2 regions of the Rhizobium sp. Root149 genome follow, and region 2 is predicted to be linked to the other one. Evidence: predicted binding sites of a transcription regulator. Region 2 holds the regulator's gene; the other holds the start of a gene.
The links. The regulator LexA, encoded in region 2, represses DNA repair genes until DNA is damaged. The targets are predictions, from matches to a motif close to TGTTCNNNNTGTGTTCNG.
Positions count from the first base shown of each region.

Region 1 (11,413 bases), on a different contig from region 2:
CCATCAAGACAGCGGGCGGAACCGTTTTCAGCGCTTTTTCAGTTCGGGTTGAAAGGCTCATCCGGCCTATCAGAAACGCGCCGAACAAGCGGGTGAAAACAGTCGCCAGCATCATGGCGAGTATGGCGGCAAGGGTCGATGGCTCGAGCGTCATGCCCGCACCTCCGCCCTGCGATCCGGCATGAGCGCCGCTGCCAATCCGGCCAATGCACCGGCGGCGATATACCAGGCACCCGGAACAAGCGTGTGAACGACAAGCGAGGCCGAGGCGCTGGCAAGGAGCACCAGCCCCGTCTGCCGACCCTTCCAGAAGCCCATCAGCAGCACGATGAAAACGGCAGGGAATGCGAAGTCCAGGCCATAGACGGCAAGATCTCCCAGAAGTGTGCCAAACAGGGCGCCACTGAGACTTGCCATGATCCAGCCCAGATAGAAGGGCAGCGCGAGACCAAGATAGAAGGCTGGCGTCAAAGCCTGCCTGTTGGCACGCGCTTCCGCCAGTGCCCAGTTTTCATCCGCCATCACCAGCAAGGCCGGTATTTTTTGCCAGATCCTGAAAAGTCCGAGGCTCCGCGCGAAGGATGCGCCCATGAGGATATGGCGCAGATTGACCAGAAGCGCGGCAAGGCCAAGCGCGCTCCAGGACGCCGGATGCTGCCACAGATCCAACGCCACGAATTGCGATCCGCCTGCGAAAACGAGCGCGCTCATCAAGGTCGTTTCGAGCGGAGAGAGCCCGTTGCCGCTTGCGACCGTGCCGAATACGAAGCCGATCGGCAGGGCAGCCAGCACAAGAGGGAGAATTGATTTGATGCCTGCAGAAAACTCTGCCCGGCGCGATTGATGATGCATCGATGCCTCCATTCGAAAGAGGCTTTAGCCATCACGTATCAATCGGTCTTGAACGAAAGTGATGTTCAACCGGCCCTGAAGACAGCTGGGGTGAGGCCTGTGCGGGCTTTGAAGTGACGGGTCAGGTGCGCCTGGTCGGCAAATCCACAGGCAAGGGCCGTATCCGACGGGGTTGCTCCCTCTCGCAGCAAATGACGCGCATGCCGGATCCGGAGATCGGTCTGATAGGCATGCGGCGTAATGAAATAATGCTTGCGAAAGGCACGGATCATATGGGCGCGGCTGAGGCCGGCAATGCGGGCCAAGACTTCAAGCCCGATATCCTGATCGAAATTCTGGGCGATATAGTCTCGCACCCGGCGCATGGCGACCGGTTCACTGTATTCCGGCAGATGGATGATGGCGCTGCCATGTCTCTTGAACATGTTGGCGAGCACCCCATACATGCCCTGCTCTCCGGCAAGCCCTGTCTCTTCTTCCACGGCGCGATGGGCGCGATTGAAGGCTGCAGCCAGTGGTGCATCTGTCAGCAACTGCCGGGAAAAACTAGGAGATCCGTGAAAGGCACGCCCTGTCATATCCTCTATGATATCGACCAGAAGCGCCGTATCCGGGTAGATCATCCGGTAGCGGTAGCCCTCCGGTCCGCCTGGCTGGCCGTCATGAATCTCGCCGGGATTGATGAGGTACAAGGCGCCCGGACCCGTTGCTTCCCGCTCTCCCCGAATGTTAGCGACCTGACATCCGTTTTCTATGGCACCGATCGAAAACGTATCATGCGAGTGCGGAGAAAATTCATGCGTGATGAAGGAGGCGGTCAGGCACTCCATGTCACGAAAGTGCCTTGCCCGCCAGAAGCGTGTTCTTTCCGTTCCCGATACAGGCGTTGCCTCGGCGGCTTGCTGCTGCGAAACATTGTGCATGACTGCAGAATAGACGTGTTCGTTATGATCGTCTTGAACAAAAGTGATAGGGTCCGCAGGACGTAGCAGAAGGATCCAAGAATGCCCGACACCGAGCCGCTGATCGAAGAAGCCGATCCGTTTGACATTGCGCCGGTGCGCCTGACCGTCGACCTGACGGCTTTGGCCGAGAACTGGGTCGAGCTTTCCAAACGCTCCGGTCGCGCAAGAACCGGCGCCGTGGTGAAGGCCGATGCCTACGGTCTCGGCATCGAAGACTGCGGTCTGACACTCTACGAAGCCGGGGCGCGGGACTTCTTCGTGGCCGCCGCTTCCGAAGGCGCAACACTTCGTGCCTATGCGCCCGATGCCAGGATCTTCGTTTTATCAGGGATCTGGCCCGGACAGGAGCGCCTGTTTCTGGAGAACGACCTGGTGCCCGTTCTCGCCTCTGAAGAGCAGATGACGCATTGGATGTCGGTGATTGCCGAGGTGGGCGCCTATCCCTGCGCGGTGCAGGTAGATACCGGCTTCAACCGGCTCGGGCTTTCCTTTGACGACGCGATGGCCCTGGCGCAGGATGTTTCTCGCCCGACGAGTTTCGATCCGGTCCTCGTGCTATCTCACCTGCACACAGCCGATGCCGCCGATGCGGAGACGACACGCAACCAGCTTGATCTTTTCCAGCAGGTTAGCGCTGCTTTCGAAGGTGTTGAATCAAGCCTCTCGGCGTCGGCCGGAATTTTCCTCGGACCACGTTACCACTTCGATCTCACGCGACCCGGAATAGCACTTTACGGAGGCAAGGCCTCGCTGGCGATGGACCGACCTCTAAGGACCGTGGCGACGGCGGAGGCCCGCATTGTGCAGATCCGCGATGCAAAAGCAGGCGAGACAGTGAGCTATGGCGGTACGCACCGGCTTCTTCGTGACAGCCGGCTTGCTGTTGCTTCCGTTGGATATGCAGACGGCTATATGCGTTCGCTATCAGGCTCAGGCGTTCCCTTGCGCAACGGAACAGCAGGCGGTGCTGCCGCCGCGTTTGACGGGTACAAGTTGCCGGTCCTTGGGCGTATCACGATGGATCTGACGGTCTTCGATGCGACGGATCTACCCAGCGGAGCTCTGCGAACCGGCGATTATGTCGAACTTGTCGGGCCGAACATGCCACTGGATGACGTTGCAGAAGCAGGCGGCACCATTGGCTACGAACTCCTGACAGGTTTCGGCCTGCGCTATGAGCGTCGATACACCGGCGACGAAGTCTGAGTTGTCCGATCCTCTTGCAAACTTGTTGCCAAGAGGATACGAGAACAAAACATGATCAAAATGGGCCGTGAATTCCGAGGCCTTCAAGCATTGGATAGTCATGGCCAAGGCAAAAACCCAATTCGTCTGCCAGAACTGCGGCACGGTGCACACGCGCTGGGCCGGGAAGTGCGATGGATGCGGCGAATGGAACACGATCATCGAGGATGATCCGCTCGGCGGCATCGGCGGGGGTCCGGGCAAGACACCCAAGAAGGGCCGCGCCGTTGCACTGACGACGCTTTCCGGGGAGACCGAAGAAGCGCCTCGCGTTCAAACGGGCATCAGCGAGCTTGACCGCGTGACTGGCGGCGGTTTCGTGAGGGGCTCTGCGGTGCTGGTGGGCGGCGATCCCGGCATCGGCAAATCCACCCTGCTCATGCAGGCCGCCGCGGCCCTCTCCAGACGCGGGCACCGAATCATCTATGTTTCGGGGGAAGAGGCCGTGGCGCAGGTGAGGCTTCGGGCGCAACGCCTTGGGGCGGCGTCCACCGATGTGCTTCTGGCTGCCGAAACCAATGTGGAAGATATCCTCGCCACGCTTGCCGAGGGCAAGCGGCCAGACCTCGTCATCATCGATTCCATCCAGACACTGTGGAGCGACATTGTCGATTCGGCACCCGGTACTGTGACGCAGGTGCGCACGGGTGTTCAGGCCATGATCCGGTTTGCCAAGCAGACCGGTGCCGCTATGGTTCTGGTGGGCCATGTGACCAAGGAGGGTCAGATTGCCGGACCGCGCGTTGTGGAGCACATGGTGGACGCCGTTCTCTATTTCGAAGGCGATCGCGGCCACCACTACCGGATCCTGCGGACGGTGAAGAACCGCTTCGGACCGACCGACGAGATCGGCGTCTTCGAAATGTCCGATAAGGGCCTGCGGGAAGTGACAAACCCATCCGAACTTTTCCTGGGCGAACGCAATACCAAGGCCCCCGGAGCCGCTGTGTTTGCCGGAATGGAGGGAACGCGTCCAGTTCTGGTTGAGGTTCAGGCCCTCGTGGCGCCAACGTCGCTTGGCACGGCGCGCCGTGCAGTGGTCGGATGGGATGGCTCCCGTCTCGCCATGATCCTGGCGGTTCTGGAGGCGCATTGTGGCGTTAGGCTCGGACAGCACGATGTCTATCTGAATGTGGCGGGTGGATACAGGATCAGCGAACCGGCTGCGGATGTTGCCGTGGCCGCGGCCCTCGTATCGTCGCTTGCCAGCACGCCCTTGCCCGTCGATTCGGTCTTCTTCGGTGAGGTGAGCCTTTCGGGAGCGGTGCGTCCTGTTTCACAAACCGCGCAACGTCTGAAGGAAGCGGAAAAGCTTGGTTTTGCACGCGCGACACTGCCTTCATCCTCTGCCGAACTGCCGAAGGGTCGCAAAGGCCTGACCGAAATCGAGGGGCTACCCGATCTCGTGGTGCAGATTGCAGGCTCCGCGCGCAAGCTCGGCAAGCAGACAGATGAGGATTGATCTTCCCCCGGCGTCGCCACTGTTGTAAGAGATGCGCAAAATTCTTGCCTTTCTGCGGAGTTCCGCTAAGGCCACATCATGCATCCCCGCCGCGGGACCGATCAGTCTTGGAGTAGATCATCTATGCCCATCACGATTTTTGACGGCATTGTTCTTGGCGTCACGCTGTTTTCGGCGGTTCTCGCCATGGTTCGCGGCTTTTCCCGCGAAGTGCTGTCCATCGCAAGCTGGGCCGGCTCCATCGCTGCAGCCTATTATCTGCACCCGCTGCTCTTGCCCTATGCCAAGAATTATACAGCCGACGACCGTATCGCTCTTGCCGGGTCCGCAGGCGTCATCTTTCTTGTTGCGCTGATCATCATCACTTTCATTACGACACGCATTGCCGATTTCATCATCGACAGCCGCATCGGCGCGCTGGATCGCACGCTCGGCTTCTTGTTTGGGGCAGCGCGCGGCATTTTGCTGCTCGTCGTTGCCGTCGCCTTCTGGAACTGGCTGGTCGATGTCAGGTCGCAACCTGCCTGGGTTACGCAAGCCAAGTCCAAGCCGTTCCTGGATACGCTCGTTGCGCGGCTTGAGACCGTTCTGCCAACGGATATCGAACCTCAGATCCGCGCGCGCATCCTGGGACGTGGCGAGGCGAAGGGTAATGAGGCGGCTCCGTCTGACGAAGCTCCGAACACACCTGTTACAAATAATTGACGAACCTGGACTACCGAGGGAAGCCAAACGCCTCCATTTGTGTTACAACCCCATGACAGAAGGCCGGATGATGTTCCTTGCGAACCCTACCGGCCTCTTTCAGTTTTTTCTGAGTTGGCAAGGACCTGCAGATGAATCAGCCGGTTTCGCATGACGCATTCCATGATCTTGATGGTGACACCCTGCATGAAGAATGCGGCGTGTTTGGTATTCTCGGTCATCCCGATGCAGCAACACTGACAGCCCTCGGCCTGCATGCCTTGCAGCATCGTGGTCAGGAAGCAGCGGGTATCGTGTGCTTCGATGGAACACAGTTCCATACTGAAAAGCATATGGGTCTGGTGGGAGACCACTACACCAACCCCGCAACGCTGGCGAAACTGCCGGGCGACATGGCGATTGGCCACACGCGCTATTCGACGACCGGCGAAGTTGCTCTGCGCAACGTACAACCGCTGTTTGCAGAACTCGAAGTCGGCGGCATTGCGGTCGCCCATAACGGCAATTTCACCAATGGCCTGACCCTGCGTCGCCAGTTGATCGCCGGTGGGGCCATCTGTCAGTCCACGTCCGATACGGAAGTGGTTCTGCACCTCATCGCCCGCTCCCGCTATACATCCACGACAGATCGCTTCATCGATGCGATCCGCCAGATGGAAGGCGGCTATTCGATGCTGGCGCTAACCCGCACGAAGCTGATTGCCGCACGCGACCCCACGGGCATCCGTCCGCTGGTCATGGGTGAACTCGACGGCAAGCCGATCTTCTGCTCGGAAACCTGTGCGCTCGATATCATCGGCGCGAAATATGTCCGTGACGTCGAGAACGGCGAGATCATCATTTGCGAAATCCAGCCGGATGGCTCGATCGAGATCGATTCGCGCAAGTCTCCGACAGCGCAGCCGGAACGCCTCTGCCTGTTCGAATACGTTTATTTCGCCCGTCCGGATTCGGTCGTCGGCGGTCGCAGCGTCTATGTCGCCCGCAAGAACATGGGCATCAATCTCGCCAAGGAAGCGCCGGTCGAGGCTGATGTCGTGGTGCCCGTGCCGGATGGCGGCACACCAGCGGCACTCGGCTATGCGCAGGAAAGCGGCATTCCATTCGAATACGGCATCATCCGCAATCATTATGTCGGCCGTACATTCATCGAACCGACGCAGCAGATCCGCGCCTTCGGCGTGAAGCTGAAGCATTCGGCCAATCGGGCGATGATCGAAGGCAAGCGGGTCGTGCTGGTGGATGATTCCATCGTTCGCGGCACGACGTCGCTGAAGATCGTGCAGATGATCCGCGATGCCGGCGCCAAGGAAGTGCACTTGCGTGTTGCCAGCCCGATGATTTTCCATCCGGATTTCTACGGCATCGATACGCCAGATGCGGAAAAGCTTCTGGCAAATCAATACGACGGCGTGGAAGCCATGTGCCGCTATATCGGCGCAGACAGCCTGCAGTTCCTTTCCATCAACGGTCTCTATCGTGCCGTTGGCGGTGAAGACCGCAACCCGGCCCGTCCGCAATTTACCGACCACTACTTTACCGGCGACTATCCGACGCGCCTGCTTGACAAAGCAGCCGAGACGATGGGACGGAAGGTTTCGGTTCTCGCCAGCAACGGCTGAGACAATCCGGCAGAGCGGATCGCCTCTGCCGGATCATTCATAGTGGGACGGATATGAGCATTGACTTGAAGGGCAGGATCGCGCTGGTCACCGGCGCGTCGCGTGGTATCGGCTATTTCACGGCACTGGCGCTCGCCAAAGCCGGTGCGCATGTGATTGCCTGTGCACGCACGGTGGGCGGCCTTGAAGAACTGGACGACGCCATTCAGGCGGCAGGCGGCACGGCGACCCTCGTTCCCTTCGACATCACAGACATGCAAGCAATCGACCGGCTGGGCGCTTCGATTTTCGAACGCTGGGGCAAGCTGGACATTCTGGTCGCCAACGCCGGTATTCTGGGCGTCATTTCCCCACTCGGCCATGTCGAAGCAAAGGTCTTCGAGAAGGTCATGCTGACCAACGTCACTGCGACATGGCGGCTCATTCGCTCGGTCGAACCGCTTCTTTTGAAGTCGGATGCCGGGCGTGCACTGCTGCTTTCCTCTGGCGTTGCCAATGATGCTCGTGCCTTTTGGGGTGCCTATGCCACCAGCAAGGCGGCTGTCGAAATGCTGGGGCGCACCTGGGCGGCGGAAACCTCGCATACCAAGCTCTGCGTCAATAACGTCAATCCTGGAGCCACCCGCACAGCCATGCGGGCGCAGGCCATGCCAGGTGAAGATCCAAAAACCGTTCCCCACCCATCCGAAGTCGCGGAAAAGCTCCTGCCGCTCTGTGCGCCGGACATGACGGAAACAGGCCGTCTCTATGTTGTTCGCGAGGGTAAATTCGTAGATTATAAATTGCCGGAATAACTCCGGTAGCCGCGTTTCAGACAGTCCTCATGCGCCCTCGCGACATCCTCGTTTACATTTTTCTTTCGGTCGCATGGGGTCTTTCCTTCCTGCTGCTGCTGCATGTCATTGCGGCCTTCGGTTGGGTCGGATCGGTAACATTCCGCTGCCTGCTGGCCGGGGCGCTTCTGCTGGGTCTCTCGCGAATTATGGGACGCAAGCTGCGGTTCCCGGCAAGCTGGAGACCGCTGGCCGTTGTCGGTGCGACCACCGTGGCGGGCCAGCTCATCGGCATTTCCTATGCCACGCCGTTGATTGGCACGGCGATGGCGGCGATCTTCGTCGCCACGATACCCCTGTTCTCCATGGTGATTGCAAGAGTGTGGGGTACGGAGCTCATCACGCCCGCGCGCGTTGCCGGGCTTGCTCTGGGAACCATTGGCATCATCATGCTCGTTGGTTTTCCGGCTGTGCCTGTCGACAGGAATTTCATTGTCGGCTGCGTTGCGATGGTCTTCAGCACCTTCTGCGCGGCCTTTGGCAGCAATTATGCCAGCCGTTACCTGAGCGACACCGGCCCTTGGGAAGTGACGATCGGCGCCTTCCTGTTCGGCGGGGTCATGGCACTGCCACTCCTGTTTCTCGTTCCGGTTCCGGGCGTGCCGCACGCCATCGATTATCTCTATCTGCTCGTTCAGGCCGGCGTGATGAGCGCCCTCACCTATGTGCTGTATTTCGGCCTCGTCAGCAGCATTGGCGCCACGCGCGCAATCAGTGTGGAGTTCGTGGTCACAGTGATTGCGGTGCTTGTGGGAGCCTTCGCACTCAATGAACCCATCACCATCCTGCAATTCATCGGTGGCGCAGTTATCATTGCGGGATGTACACTAGTACTCGGTATTTTTCCCGCCAAGGACAAGATCCCGCTTCAGCCTTGAGCTTCTCCCTCGCGCCTGCAGCCCGCTAGAAAGAATATTCTGTCGGGATCGGATCCGGCGAACGTTTGCGCCTTGACGCCCCCTTGACCATCCCTGCCTGTCGCGCCATAAGCTTTGCCCCATGAACAAGGCCAACTGCTGCATCATTTGCGGGATTATTATTCGCTAGCGTTTCGCTGGCCTGGCCGTTCTCGTCTCTCGAAATTCCAAGAAGACAAGGGAACCGGTTCCGGCCGGTGGGTGAATTTCATTCGGGAGAGACTGTCCATGAGCCTCAAGCTCAAGCTTTACAACACGCTGACCCGCGAGAAGGCTGAATTTCAGCCAATCGACCCGAGCAATGTGCGCATGTATGTCTGCGGCCCCACCGTTTATGATTTCGCGCATATCGGCAATGCGCGCCCCGTCATCGTATTCGACGTGCTGTTTCGTCTGCTTCGTCATGTCTATGGCGAGCCTCAGGTGACCTATGCCCGCAACATCACCGACGTGGATGACAAGATCAATGCACGTGCCCTGCGCGATCATCCGGGCCTCGATCTGAACGAGGCGATCCGGCTGGTGACGGAACGGACCGAGAAGCAGTTTCAGGCGGATGTGACTGCCCTCGGCTGCCTTGAACCGACCGTCCAGCCGCGCGCAACCGATAACATCGCCCAGATGATCGGCATCATCGAGAAGCTGATCGAGCGCGGCCACGCCTATGCGGCAGAGGGCGAGGTTCTCTTTGATACCCGCTCCATGAGCGATTACGGCCAGCTTTCCAAGCGTCCGCTGGATGAGCAGCAGGCAGGAGCACGCATAGCGGTCGATGCCCACAAAAAAAATCCCGGCGACTTCGTGCTGTGGAAGGCGTCCAGCGAAAGCGAACCCGGCTGGCCAAGCCCCTGGGGCCGTGGCCGTCCCGGCTGGCATATCGAATGCTCAGCCATGAGTGCCCGTTATCTGGGCGAGACCTTCGACATCCACGGCGGTGGACTGGACCTCATCTTCCCGCATCATGAAAATGAAATCGCCCAGTCCCGTTGCGCGCACGGCACGCATGTGATGGCGAATGTGTGGATGCACAATGGCTTCGTGCAGGTCGAAGGCCGCAAGATGTCGAAGTCGGAAGGCAATTTCGTCACGATCAACGAGTTGCTGGAAACCGAGAAATTTGGTGGCCGCACATGGCCGGGCGAGGTCCTGCGGCTTGCCATGCTGATGACGCATTACCGCGAGCCGATCGATTTTTCCGTCAAGCGGCTGGAAGAGGCGGAACGTCTGCTGGCCAAGTGGCCGGTGGTCGAAGCCGGAAGTGCCAAGCCTTGCGAAAACGTACTGGATGCATTGGCGGATGACCTGAACACCGTCGCAGCCGTCCAGGCCATCCATGCACTGGCGCAGGCCTCGCATTCGGATGAAGATGCGAAGGCACGCTTTGCGGCTTCTGCCAATCTGCTGGGGCTGCTGCCAAAGGCAACGGAAGTCGACGAAGCCATTGCCGCGGGCATTGATGCACTTGTCGAAATGCGGCTCGAACTTCTCAAGGCAAAGAATTTTGCCGAGGCCGACCGCATTCGCGATGAACTTGCCGCCAAGGGCATTCAGCTCAAGGATGGCAAGGCCAAGGATACCGGCGAGCGTGTGACCACCTGGGAAGTGAGGCGCTGATGGCAAAAGCGGGAGGAGAGCATGAGTGAAGTGCATACCGGCGGATGCCAGTGCGGGGCGATCCGTTTTCGCGTCACCGGTCCCTTGAAGGACAGTTCGATCTGCCACTGCCGCATGTGCCAGAAGGCGTTCGGTGCCTATTACGCGCCGCTGGTTTCCGTGCGCAACACGGATTTCCAGTGGACGCGTGGTGAGCGCAAAATCTTCCAATCCAGCAATATCGTGTCTCGTGGTTTCTGTGCGGATTGCGGAACGCCACTGACCTATGAAGCCCCGGATGGAATGGCTGTGGCCGCCGGAGCCTTCGATGATCCCTCCGTGCTGCCGCCGGTCAAGCAGTTCGGCATTGAAGGCAAGCAGCCATTTATCGATACGCTGCACACTTTGCCGGGCCATCCTACCGAGGAAGACTTGGAGGATGCGCCCTTTCTGGCGGATATCATTTCCTACCAGCACCCGGATCACGATACCGATGTCTGGCCGGAGCCAAATGCATGAGCGCGCCAAACCCGAATACCAAAATGCCGAAATGGCTGCTTTACGGGCTCATTGCAAAAGGTGTTCTGGTTGCCGCGATCACGATCGGCGTGGTTGCCTATGTACGTTTGAGGTAGGAGAGGCATGATGGAAGGCGTATTTACCGGCGGATGCCAATGCGGCGCAGTGCGGTTTCGGGCTGAGAAACTTGGTCGCCCGTCCATCTGCCATTGTCGCATGTGCCAGAAAGCGTTCGGCGGCTTTTTCGCGGCCTTGATTTCCGCTGATCAGGCGCATCTGACCTGGACGCGCGGGCAGCCCAGCCTGTTTCGCTCTTCCGCCAAGGTGAAGCGTGGTTTTTGCCCGAAGTGCGGAACGCCGCTGACCTACCATCATCCAGATGGTGTGGAGCTGGCGATTGGCGCTTTCGATCAACCGGAGCTGTTTGAACCGGAAGTTCAGGTTAACCACGACAAGCGCCTGCCCTGGATCGACCATTTGTTCGAGAAGCGCGCGGTAGCACAAAGCCTTGATGAGAGCCTGGTGGATAGCTACCAGCACCCGGATCACGATACGGCCGAGTGGCCGCCAAAGGATGCATGACATGAACGAGTTGCGGACGTTTTATCCCGAGATCGAGCCTTTCGAGACCGGTTTCCTGGAGACCGGCGACGGTCACCGGGTCTACTGGGAGCGGGTCGGGACGAAGGGAGCAAAGCCT
Region 1 covers NZ_LMGD01000001.1:205,141-216,553, forward strand. Annotated here, with positions in the region: gene ASD54_RS00980 (AzlD domain-containing protein) at 1-154, opposite strand, end outside; gene ASD54_RS00985 (AzlC family ABC transporter permease) at 151-852, opposite strand; gene ASD54_RS00990 (AraC family transcriptional regulator) at 918-1,775, opposite strand; gene alr (alanine racemase) at 1,857-3,023, shown strand; gene radA (DNA repair protein RadA) at 3,124-4,524, shown strand; gene ASD54_RS01005 (CvpA family protein) at 4,648-5,229, shown strand; gene purF (amidophosphoribosyltransferase) at 5,361-6,851, shown strand; gene ASD54_RS01015 (SDR family NAD(P)-dependent oxidoreductase) at 6,905-7,645, shown strand; gene ASD54_RS01020 (DMT family transporter) at 7,675-8,562, shown strand; gene cysS (cysteine--tRNA ligase) at 8,830-10,215, shown strand; gene ASD54_RS01030 (GFA family protein) at 10,237-10,713, shown strand; gene ASD54_RS01035 (GFA family protein) at 10,837-11,295, shown strand; gene pip (prolyl aminopeptidase) at 11,297-11,413, shown strand, end outside.
Region 1: radA (DNA repair protein RadA) is a predicted target of LexA. The motif match lies at 3,064-3,081, and genes of this name have one in related genera.

Region 2 (11,413 bases):
GCACTTTCCGACTCGACCCATAATGCCCGGCGTCTTGATCGTGGAAGCTATGGCGCAAACGGCTGGCGCCATCTGTGCGCGGAAGCAGGGTGCTGGCGGCAATCTCGTCTACTTCATGACAATTGACAATGCTCGCTTCCGTAAGCCGGTTGTTCCTGGCGACCGCGTTGAAATCCGGGTTCAGAAGCAGAAACAGCGTGGTAACATCTGGAAGTTCCACTGCGATGCTCTGGTTGACGATGTGCTCGTCGCCGAAGCAGATATCGGCGCCATGATGCGCCCGAAGGAAGCTGAATGAGTTCGATAGCTTCAAGTGCACGTATTCACCCGCTCGCTGTTGTCGAGGATGGCGCAGTCATTGGTGAGAACGTTGTTGTCGGTCCCTTTTCAAGAGTGGGCTCGCGCGTTGTCCTGAAAGATGGCGTTCACATCATTTCGAATGCCGTGGTCGACGGATTTACGGAAGTTGGCGCCGACTGCCGTATCCATCCGATGGCCGTTATCGGTGGTGTTTCGCAGAGCCTGCATGAAGCCGGTGAGGATTCGAAACTTGTCATCGGAGCGCGTTGCACGATTCGTGAAGGCGTAACGATGAATTCCGGTACCGTGGGTGGCGGTGGCATAACGAGCGTCGGAGATGACTGCCTGTTTCTCGCCAATTCGCATGTTGCCCACGATTGCCGTCTCGGCAACAATATCATCCTGTCCAACAATGTCATGCTTGCTGGGCACGTCATTGTGGGAGATCGCGCTATCCTGAGCGGTGGATGTGCAGTGCACCAATTCACAAGGATTGGCAGGCAGGCCTTTATTGGTGGGCTTTCTGCGGTCAACTACGATGTCATTCCCTATGGAATGTTGAACGGCAATCCCGGAATTCTCGGCGGCCTTAACGTTGTGGGGATGACGCGTGCAGGCATAGAGCGGGCCGTCATTCACAAGGTGCGGCGAGCCTACAAAGATATTTTCGAGGCTGAGGGTTCCGTTCGCAGCAATGCCGCTGCGTTGCGGAACGACTATCTGGACTGCCCTGAGGCGCTCGAGGTGATTGACTTCATCTGTGCCGAGAGTGATCGCGCCATTTCGTCTCCGTATCGCGGGAAGGCTTGAGCCGGTGTCTATGGTCGGTGGTGGAGGCCAAAAAGGTAGGCTCGCCATCATAGCAGGGCGTGGTTTCCTCCCTCTGTATGTGGCCGAGGCAGCGCGCCGAGCGCAGGATGATCCCTATATCATCGCGCTCAGCAACGAAGCGGATGCTGACTTTTCGGGCTTCTCCACTCAAATTGCAGGCATTGGCGATGCGCGCCTGATTGAGCAGATCGTCCGGCGCGAAGGGATCGGCCGCGTTGTCATGTCTGGCGGTGTTCACAAGAGGCCAGATTGGGGCAGTATTCACCCGACGTTGCGGGTGGTTTTTCGCTTGCCTTCGATTGTGAGGACGCTGATCAACGGCGGAGATGACGCTGTCCTGCGGATGGTCATCGGCATCTTTGAGGGCATGGGTTGCCGTGTTTGCGGCGTCCATGAAATTGCCCCTGATCTTCTTGCGCAAACCGGGTTGCTACATGGTCCAGCTTTGACGGATCAGGATCGGATAGATATCAAGGCCGGAGTAGATGCAGCAAGCGCTCTCGGTCGGCTGGATATCGGGCAGGGGGCTGTTTGCGTTGGTGGCCGTATCATCGCCCTGGAGGGTGCAGAGGGCACGGACTCAATGCTTTCCCGTGTCGCTGACCTGCGTCGATCAGGACGCATATCCCAACGGAAGAATGGTGTGCTTGTAAAACTCTGCAAGCCTCAGCAGGATCTGCGTGCAGATCTTCCAACGATTGGTCTGTCGACGATTGCAGCACTCTCGGCCGCGGGTCTGGCAGGGGTTGCCGTTGAGGCAGGGCGCTCGCTGATTGTCGAGCGGGCTGCGGCTGGGGAACTTGCTGAGCAACATGGTCTTTTCATCGCTGGCGTTGATCTGGGATTGGATGGGTTGGGACTGCCGTGAACGGAAGAGAACTCAAGGTCGCGGTGGTTGCGGGTGAAGTGTCTGGGGATCTCCTCGCTGCCGATCTCATGCATTATCTGCGTGCAGAACACGGCGGCACGATCGAACTCGTGGGGGTTGGCGGGGATGCGCTGGAGGCACAAGGGCTCCGGTCCTTCTTTGACTATTCTGAACTTTCCATCATGGGAATAACGCAGGTTCTGAAGCGGTTGCCGCAGCTTCTGCGCCGCATACGGCAGACTGCCGACAGAATAGTTGAAGCCAGGCCTGACCTGCTGGTCATTGTCGATAGTCCAGACTTCACCCATCGTGTCGCCAAACATGTCCGCGCGAAACTGCCGGGCTTGCCCATCGTGAATTATGTCTGTCCAAGCGTGTGGGCCTGGAAAGAGTACCGCGCCCAGGCGATGCTGGGATATGTCGATCACGTGCTTGCTGTCCTGCCCTTTGAACCACAAGAGATGGTTCGCCTGGGTGGACCGAAGACAACGTTTATCGGCCATCGATTAACGGCGGATCCGAACGTTAAGCGCGTGCGTGAGCAGCGCCAGATTTTGGCAGAAAATCAAGTCACTGGTCACGGCTCCGGTCCATGCGTTCTGCTTTTGCCGGGGTCGCGGTCCACCGAGATCAAGGGCCTGATGCCAATTCTCAAGGACACGGCCGACCTCATCCGTAGCCGCAATCCGTCGGCGACCTTTCTTCTTCCAACGGTTTCGCGTCAACATGCTCTCGTCGAATCGCTGCTTGCGGGCTGGAGCGTTAAGCCAACGGTCACGCGGACTCCGCAGGAGAAATGGGACGCTTTTGCCAAGGCGGATATGGCTCTTGCCGCCTCTGGGACCGTGACGCTGGAGCTTGCACTGTGCGGTGTCCCAACCGTTTCCATGTACAAGACGGATCTGTTGATGCAGCTGTTTCTGTCACGGATCAAGGTGTGGTCAGCCGCCTTGCCCAATCTCATCGCGGACAAACCTGTCATTCCGGAACACCTGAATGATCTTTTACGCCCTGGCTACTTTGCGCGCTGGGCGGAGGTGCTGTCGCGCGACACGCCCCAATTGCGGGCAATGCAGAGCGGGTTCGACGAAGTCTGGGCGAAGCTTGCGACCGACACTCCTCCGGGTCTCGCCGGAGCCAGGGTTGTACTGGATCTGCTCGCAAAGCAAAACAAGCTTCCTGTTTGACCTTGTGCCGGGTCGGAGTTCCGCGGGAATTTCACATCGTTCGTTCCTCAGATCAGAAGCTCCAATGACAAAAAAGCCCGCCATTCGATCGAATGGCGGGCTTTTTCTCATGTCAGATACGCCGTTCAGCGCTTGGACAGCGGCAGGTAGTCGCGCTTCGGCGCGCCGGTGTAGAGCTGGCGCGGACGACCGATGCGCTGCTGCGGATCTTCGATCATTTCCGCCCACTGAGCGATCCAGCCCACTGTACGGGCCAGTGCGAAGAGCACGGTAAACATGGTGGTGGGGAAGCCCATGGCCTTCAGCGTGATGCCGGAATAGAAGTCGATGTTCGGGTAGAGCTTCTTCTCGATGAAGTACTCGTCCGTCAATGCGATCTTTTCCAGTTCCATCGCGACCTGCAGCAGCGGATCGTCCGAATGGCCAAGTTCCGCCAGCACTTCATGCGTGGTCTTCTGCATGATCTTGGCGCGCGGATCGTAGTTCTTGTACACGCGGTGTCCAAAGCCCATCAGGCGGAACGGATCGTTCTTGTCCTTCGCGCGAGCGATGAATTCGGGAATACGGTCCGGAGTGCCGATTTCCTGAAGCATGTTGAGCGCTGCCTCGTTCGCGCCACCGTGTGCAGGACCCCAGAGGCAAGCAATGCCAGCAGCGATACAGGCGAACGGGTTAGCACCAGACGAACCGGCGAGGCGAACCGTCGAGGTCGAAGCGTTCTGCTCGTGATCGGCATGAAGGATGAAAATCCGGTCCATGGCGCGGGCAAGAACAGGGTTAACCTTGTATTCCTCGCACGGTACGGCAAAGCACATACGCAGGAAGTTCGAGGCATAATCGAGATTGTTTTGCGGATACACGAAGGGCTGGCCGATGTGGTACTTATAGGCCATTGCAGCAATCGTCGGCATCTTTGCGATCATGCGCAAAGATGCAACCATACGCTGATGCGGGTCCGTGATATCCGTCGAGTCGTGATAAAAGGCGGAAAGGGCGCCAACAGTGCCGACCATAACGGCCATTGGGTGAGCGTCACGGCGGAAGCCGGTGAAGAAACGGCTCATCTGCTCATGCACCATCGTGTGATGGGTTACACGGTGGTCGAAATCCTTCTTCTGAGCAGCTGTTGGCAGTTCGCCGTAGAGCAGCAGGTAGCAGGTTTCCAGGAAGTCGCCATGCTCTGCGAGTTGTTCGATCGGGTAGCCGCGATGCAGAAGTACGCCTTCATCGCCATCGATGAAGGTGATCTTGGATTCGCAGGATGCAGTCGACGTAAAGCCGGGATCGTAGGTGAAGGTGCCGGTGTTCTTGTAGAGCGCGCCAATGTCCAGAACGTCCGGCCCGATCGTGCCCTTGCGCACCGGAAGGTCAACCTTCTTATCGCCTAGTCCAAGATGTGCATTTGTGTCCGTCATACTGATCCTCCGATGGGCGGAACGGCGCAGGACGCGCCAGGAAAAACTGAAGCTGTGCAATTAGCTATATGATCTCGCAGCCCCTGCCAAGCGCTCGACATGATGTTTTGTGCACCGCGAAAGTAGGGCTTAACGACCTCACGTCGAGACAGTAAAGAGGGTGCCCCGCGAATATGTTGAATTAAATCGATCCAACACAGATTTAGCCAACAAGTTTGGTTTGACGCCGATTGACGCGCCCGTTCACCACATGCAGTCTGCCCTTCATATTTAACTTAGCAAGCGATTTTCAAGGCAGCATATAGTGGATCGGGCACTTGTTGGGCGTGCATTCTTACGTTTTCGCCGCCCTAGAGAGGCGACTCAAATCTGGGTGCACTTGGCCGATGCATCTCGGGAGAAGACCGCCTCGCCACAACTCCCAACGCGTCCGTCATCGAATGACCGCTATAAGCCGCCGCCTGCTGTTGAAAGCAAGAAACCTTGGTACCAGCGTATATGGGCCGAAGAGGTGTCTTTTGGACACGTTTTCCTTTTTCTGCCCGTCGCTCTGGGCACCGGTGCGGCAATCTGGTTTGCACTTCCGTTTGAACCTCCTTTGGTCCAACTCTGGTCAGCCTGCCTCCTTCTTGCTGCGGCATGTCTGTTGGGGCGAGCGGGCTATCAAAAGCTGTCACTTGCTGCTGCCATTCCCGGTCTTCTGGCAGGGGGGATGCTGCTCGCCAGATTCGAATCCGACCGGCTTGCGACAATCATTCTCGATAGCCCGGTCACGACGACTGTGACCGGAGTTGTCGAGCGTCGCGAAGCTGTCGGCGACCAGCGTTGGCGCTACGTCCTCAACATCCTGGAGACCTCTGGACCGAAGCTGAAGCGCGCCCCTGAACGTGTGGCGCTGATCGTGCGCGGCAAGACAGACCCTTTGCAGACCGGCGCTGTCGTGCGGGGGCGCGCGCGATTGACGCCGCCGTCAGGGCCGGCGCTTCCCGGTTTGAGCGATTTCAGCTTTCCGGCCTATTTCGACGGCATTGGTGTAACGGGCTTTTTCTACGGCAGCCCCGAGATACTGGGTGCTCGGGAAGCAATAGGGGTTTGGCAGCAGGCCGTGCAGTTTGCCTTCGCATTGCGCAGCTATGTTGGCGATCGTATTCGGCAACTTAATCCCGGCGATGAGGGGGCATTTGCGGCTGCCATCGTAACGGATGAGCGACGAGCGATTTCGCCAACGGTCGTGGAGGCTCTCAGATCATCTGGGCTAGCCCATATCGTCGCCATATCCGGCCTGAACATGGCGCTCGCTGCGGGAATCTTTTTTGTCGGCCTACGAACCGTGCTCGTTATGCTGCCGGGCGTTTCAGCGCGTTTACCTGTCAAAAAAGTCAGCGCATTCGGTGCGCTTCTGATGGTGACGGCCTATTATTGCATCTCCGGTTTCGGCGTATCAGCTGAACGAGCATACATCATGATGGCGATTCTTCTGATTGCCATCCTCTTCAACCGCCCTTCGTTGAGTATGCACAACATCGCCCTGGCGGCGTTGGTGATCATCGTTCTTCACCCATCCAGTGTCATGGGCGCCAGTTTCCAGATGTCGTTTGCTGCGACTGCTGCTCTGCTTGCCTGCTATCGCATCTGGGCTGATCGCGCTCATGAGTCCGATCAGGCGCTCGTTTCCGGCATTTCATTTCGTAGCCTTTTGTCCGGCGTCTCTCGGGTTCTGGGCGGGACGTTGATGACATCCCTGATCGGAGGATTGGCAACTGCGGTCTTTTCCATTGCGCATTTCAATCAGCTGACTGCCTATGGCCTCGCTGCCAATCTTGCGACCATGCCCATCATCTCCCTCATTGTCATGCCTTCGGGACTCATCGGCATGCTTCTGATGCCCTTCGGGCTCGATCAACCGTTCTTCATGATCATGTCTCTTGGCTTGAAGCTGGTAATCGCGGTGGCCCTGGAGGTGGCCTCTTGGGGCGGAAATATAGAAACGGGGCGTGCCGCAAGCTGGCTTTTGCCTGTTGCCACCGCCGGTCTCATCATCTTCTCGCTCTTGCGGACACGACTGCGATGGTTTGGCCTCGTCATTCTTGTGGCTTCAGTGTGTGTCAACGGACTGATGGAGCCGTCCAGACCCGATCTCATAATTGCAGAGGATGGAAGAATGGCGGCGCTCTTAAGTGGGACGTCGGCATCCGTCACGACGGAAAGACCATCCGAGTTCGTATTCAAACAATGGAAGAACGCGCTGGGCCTTGAGGAACTCGTGATGCCGGTCGTGACGAGGGTAGATCTGGGTAAGCGCGAGGCGGCACCAGAATCAAACGGGCCAGTAACAGGAACGGTTTCAGGGAAGACACCGCGTCATGTATTGACGAGCAAAGAGATCGCGCTCATCGACATAGCATTGGCAATAGACCGTTTGCCGCCGCTTCAAATGCCGCGCTTCTCTTGCGTCAAAAATCTGATTTGCATCGGACGCAGTCCATCAGGTGCCAGAGTTACGATCGTGAGTGACACACGCCTCACAGGATATGCGTGCGATAAGTCTGACATCGTCGTCGTATCCGGCTCGCCCTTTACACAATGCCGCTCTGGTGCGTTGCTCCTGACGGGTTCAAAACTGAAGCAGACAGGCTCCATTGAAATTTGGTTTAACGGTCAGCCTCATCCAGGTTCCTGGATGCTGGAGTCTGCGCTTCAGGGCAACGAAAGACCTTGGCAGTTGCACCGTCTCTACGACTGGCGAACCAACACATTCCAGCCGTTGGACGACGAGACTATCCGTCGACTTCGGGTTCAGTGATAGCGCCGAATGAGGCCCACCAGCTTGCCCTGTACCTTGACACGGTCTGGCGGGAAGATGCGCGTTTCGTAAGCGGGGTTCGCAGCTTCGAGCGCGATCGATGCGCCTTTGCGGCGAAAACGCTTCAACGTCGCTTCCTCGTCGTCCACAAGTGCTACGACGATATCGCCGGGGCTGGCTGTCGTGCCGTTTCGAATGATTACGGTGTCGCCGTCCAGGATCCCTGCCTCGATCATCGAATCACCCTTGACCTCGAGCGCGTAGTGTTCTCCCGGCCCAAGCATTTCCAATGGAACGCTGATGGCATGGGTATTGTTCTGAATCGCAGAGATCGGCACGCCAGCGGCGATGCGCCCCATGACAGGAACCGATGCGGACTGGCTATCCTCTTCTGCGGGTTTTGACTGCACCGGAGCAGGTGAAGGCGGCTGCACTTTGCCAAGCGATCCCTCGATGACGCTTGGCGAAAAGCCGCGTTTGGGTGTCGCAGGCGTTGCACCGAAGGGCTCGGGCAGCTTGATAACCTCCAGCGCCCGGGCGCGGTTGGGCAGCCGACGGATAAAGCCTCTTTCTTCAAGAGCAGTGATCAAGCGGTGAATTCCCGACTTGGAGGCGAGATCCAGAGCATCTTTCATCTCGTCAAATGACGGCGGCACGCCCGACTCCTTCATCCGTGCATGAATGAAAAGAAGCAGTTCCTGCTGTTTACGTGTCAACATGCGTCGTCATCCTGTTGGGAAACAAATCCAGAACAGACACTATCTGTTCCATATGTGTTCCGCAAGAGGTTCACGGCAAATATAGCTTGCAGAAACACATGGATAATGGTGGGTTGCAGGCCGTGTTACCGACAGGAGCTTCTTTTTTGACTACTCCGAACATCGATCATCTGGTCTTGCCGGTCGAATCGCTGGTTGGCGCGCGCAAGCGTTGGCAGGAGCTTGGCTTTACCGTGGCGCCGGACGCGTTCCATCCTTTCGGCACGTCCAATGCCTGTGTCTTTTTCAGCGACGGAACCTATCTTGAGCCACTTGCCGTTCAAGATGAGGCTCTCGCAGGCCAGAGCATTACTGCAGGAAACTGCTTCGTCGAAAAAGATCGTACGTTTCGGCAAGCCGGAGCTCGTGAAGGTTTTTCTGCTTTTGTTTTGCGTTCGACGGATGCGGTGACGGATGATGAACGCTTCCGGCAATCCGGGATCAGCGCCGGGAATCGCCTGGACTTTTCGCGTACGGTCGTTGATGAGAACGGTAGCGCTTCGGTTGCCAGCTTTCGACTGGCCTTTGCCGATCTCGATTCCTCGAGCTTCTTCGCTTTCACGTGCCAACGAGTGAATGCGGCATTACCAACTGCGGGGCCGTCCGTAGAGCATAGAAATGGTGCGCTCGGACTTGGCGCTCTCTTCCTCGCCGCAGAGGCGCCCAAGGGAATTGAAAATCTGGCAACGATGCTTGGCGTTCACGCGCAGGCAAAGGATCACAAGCATGTGTTCCCGCTGGGCAATTGTGACGTCGAGGTCGCGATGGAAATTGCCCCCGAATTAGACCACACTCCAAGGTATCCCACAGGTCTCCGCGGGATCGGCATTCGGTTCCGCGTCAGGAACATTGCAGAAACCCGCGCCGCGCTACAAGAAGCATCAATTCCGCATGAGAGCAGCGGCGAGCGCCTTATCATCGCGCCGGCGCAAGGACAGGGATGCATTGTGGAATTTGTCCAAGCCTGATGTTTACGATTGACAAGGTCGTTGCGAGATGAACCCTGCGCAAGTCAAGACGCTCCCGATATCAACGACCGTGGCTGCGAAGGGTGCGTCGCTCCTCCGGGTTGAAGAGCTTGATCAGCATCTCATGCAATATAACAGCGCAACACAGGCACTCGATGTCTGGTGCGATTTGCGAGGTTTCTCGCTGCGTGAGAGAAGCTATGCGAAGCGCGTTGACTCGATAGTGGCATTGCCTCCAACCTATTTTGTGGCCGCTCTCGGGTTAAGCGACGGCGAAGAAATCGAGTATCGCAAGGTTCAGCTGATGCGCGATGGACTGGTTCTTTCCGAGGCTCACAACTGGTATCGGCCAGACGCGCTGACCATCCAGATGAAAGAGTGTTTGGCTCAAACAAATGTGCCGTTTGGCCGGGTCGTGCAGGCTTTACAGTTTACTCGGAGAACATTGCAGAGCGAAATCCTCTGGTGTCCACCAGAACCCATGCCGTACTTCGTTCTTCGACATCACGCGGTCCTGCACAAGCCGGATTCGATGCCCTTCAGCTTCGTTATCGAGACCTATACGCACCATTTGCTGCTCGATCGAACGAGGTGAGAGTGGCATCCATTTCCAGTGGTGACAGTTACACGCTCGACTGTTATGCACCGCGCGAGCGCATCGGTGCCATTCTTGGGTGATATCCGGACTGTACGATGCCCGAATCGAAAAGGCCTGAAGCTTTCAGCAATTTGCCGACGCCTCAAGCCGAGCAAGCGGCTGACGCCGGGAAGGATAAGCTTATGAGTGTTGTCGCGAATTCCGTGGTTGCCGTAGGCGAAGGCAAATCCCGCGTCGAGTTTTCCAATGCAAAGCCTCTCTCGCTCATTTGCGGGCCGTGCCAGATGGAAAGCCGCGACCACGCCTTCATGATGGCAGGTTCGATCAAGGAGATCACTGACAAGCTGGGTATCGGGCTCGTCTACAAGAGCTCCTTCGACAAGGCCAATCGGACGTCCCTTTCCGGCAAGCGGGGTATCGGCCTGGAGAAGGCGCTTGAGGTCTTCGGCGACCTCAAGAAGGAGTTTGGCTTTCCGGTCCTGACCGATATCCATACCGAAGAGCAGTGTGCAGAGGTCGCGCCGGTCGTCGATGTTCTGCAGATTCCTGCTTTCCTTTGCAGGCAAACGGATCTTCTCGTTGCTGCAGCCAAGACAGGTCGTGCGATCAATGTGAAGAAAGGGCAGTTCCTGGCCCCTTGGGATATGAAGAACGTGCAGGCCAAGTTCACGGAGAGCGGTAATCCGAACGTCATGCTGTGCGAACGAGGCGCTTCTTTTGGCTATAACACGCTTGTATCCGACATGCGTTCATTGCCCATCATGGCTGCCATGGGCTCGCCGGTCATCTTCGATGCAACCCACTCCGTTCAGCAGCCGGGCGGGCAGGGTGGCTCCACTGGCGGACAGCGCGAATTCGTCGAAACACTGGCGCGCGCCGCTGTGGCCGTCGGTGTTGCCGGCGTCTTCATCGAAAGCCATCAGGATCCCGACAATGCACCTTCTGACGGACCGAACATGGTCAAGCTTCAGGACCTTCCGCGTTTGCTGGAAACATTGATGGCCTTTGATGGCGTAGCCAAGCGTTCTGCTTAGTGGCGCCCAATGGCAGCTTGAATATCGAGCTGTCATACGCGTGCCATTGTATTTTCTGCCTTGTTGGGTAAGACAGGCACATACTTTCACCGCACAGCACAGGATGAGCTTATGACAGCTATTACGGACATTATCGCGCGCGAAATTCTCGACAGCCGTGGCAACCCGACCGTTGAAGTTGATGTCCACCTCGAAGACGGCAGCATGGGCCGTGCGGCTGTTCCCTCCGGCGCATCCACGGGTGCACATGAAGCGGTCGAGCTTCGCGACGGTGGCAAGCGTTACCTCGGCAAGGGTGTCGAGAAGGCTGTCGAAGCCGTCAACGGCGAGATTTTTGATGCTGTTGGCGGTCACGACGCTGAAAACCAGATCCTCATCGATAACCTGATGCGTGAGCTCGACGGCACCCCGAACAAATCTCGCCTCGGTGCGAATGCTATCCTCGGTGTTTCGCTTGCCGTTGCAAAGGCCGCTGCAGAAGCCTCTGGCCTGCCGCTCTTCCGTTATGTCGGTGGCCCGAACGCCCGCCTGCTGCCGGTTCCAATGATGAACATCATCAACGGCGGTGCGCATGCCGACAATCCGATCGATTTCCAGGAATTCATGATCATGCCGGTCGGTGCGGAAAACATCCGCGACGCCGTACGCATG
Region 2 covers NZ_LMGD01000012.1:610,450-621,862, forward strand. Annotated here, with positions in the region: gene fabZ (3-hydroxyacyl-ACP dehydratase FabZ) at 1-298, shown strand, start outside; gene lpxA (acyl-ACP--UDP-N-acetylglucosamine O-acyltransferase) at 295-1,110, shown strand; gene lpxI (UDP-2,3-diacylglucosamine diphosphatase LpxI) at 1,121-1,999, shown strand; gene lpxB (lipid-A-disaccharide synthase) at 1,996-3,186, shown strand; gene gltA (citrate synthase) at 3,312-4,601, opposite strand; gene ASD54_RS09820 (ComEC/Rec2 family competence protein) at 5,113-7,404, shown strand; gene lexA (transcriptional repressor LexA) at 7,398-8,123, opposite strand; gene ASD54_RS09830 (VOC family protein) at 8,210-9,130, shown strand; gene ASD54_RS09835 (hypothetical protein) at 9,159-9,725, shown strand; gene kdsA (3-deoxy-8-phosphooctulonate synthase) at 9,911-10,762, shown strand; gene eno (phosphopyruvate hydratase) at 10,874-11,413, shown strand, end outside.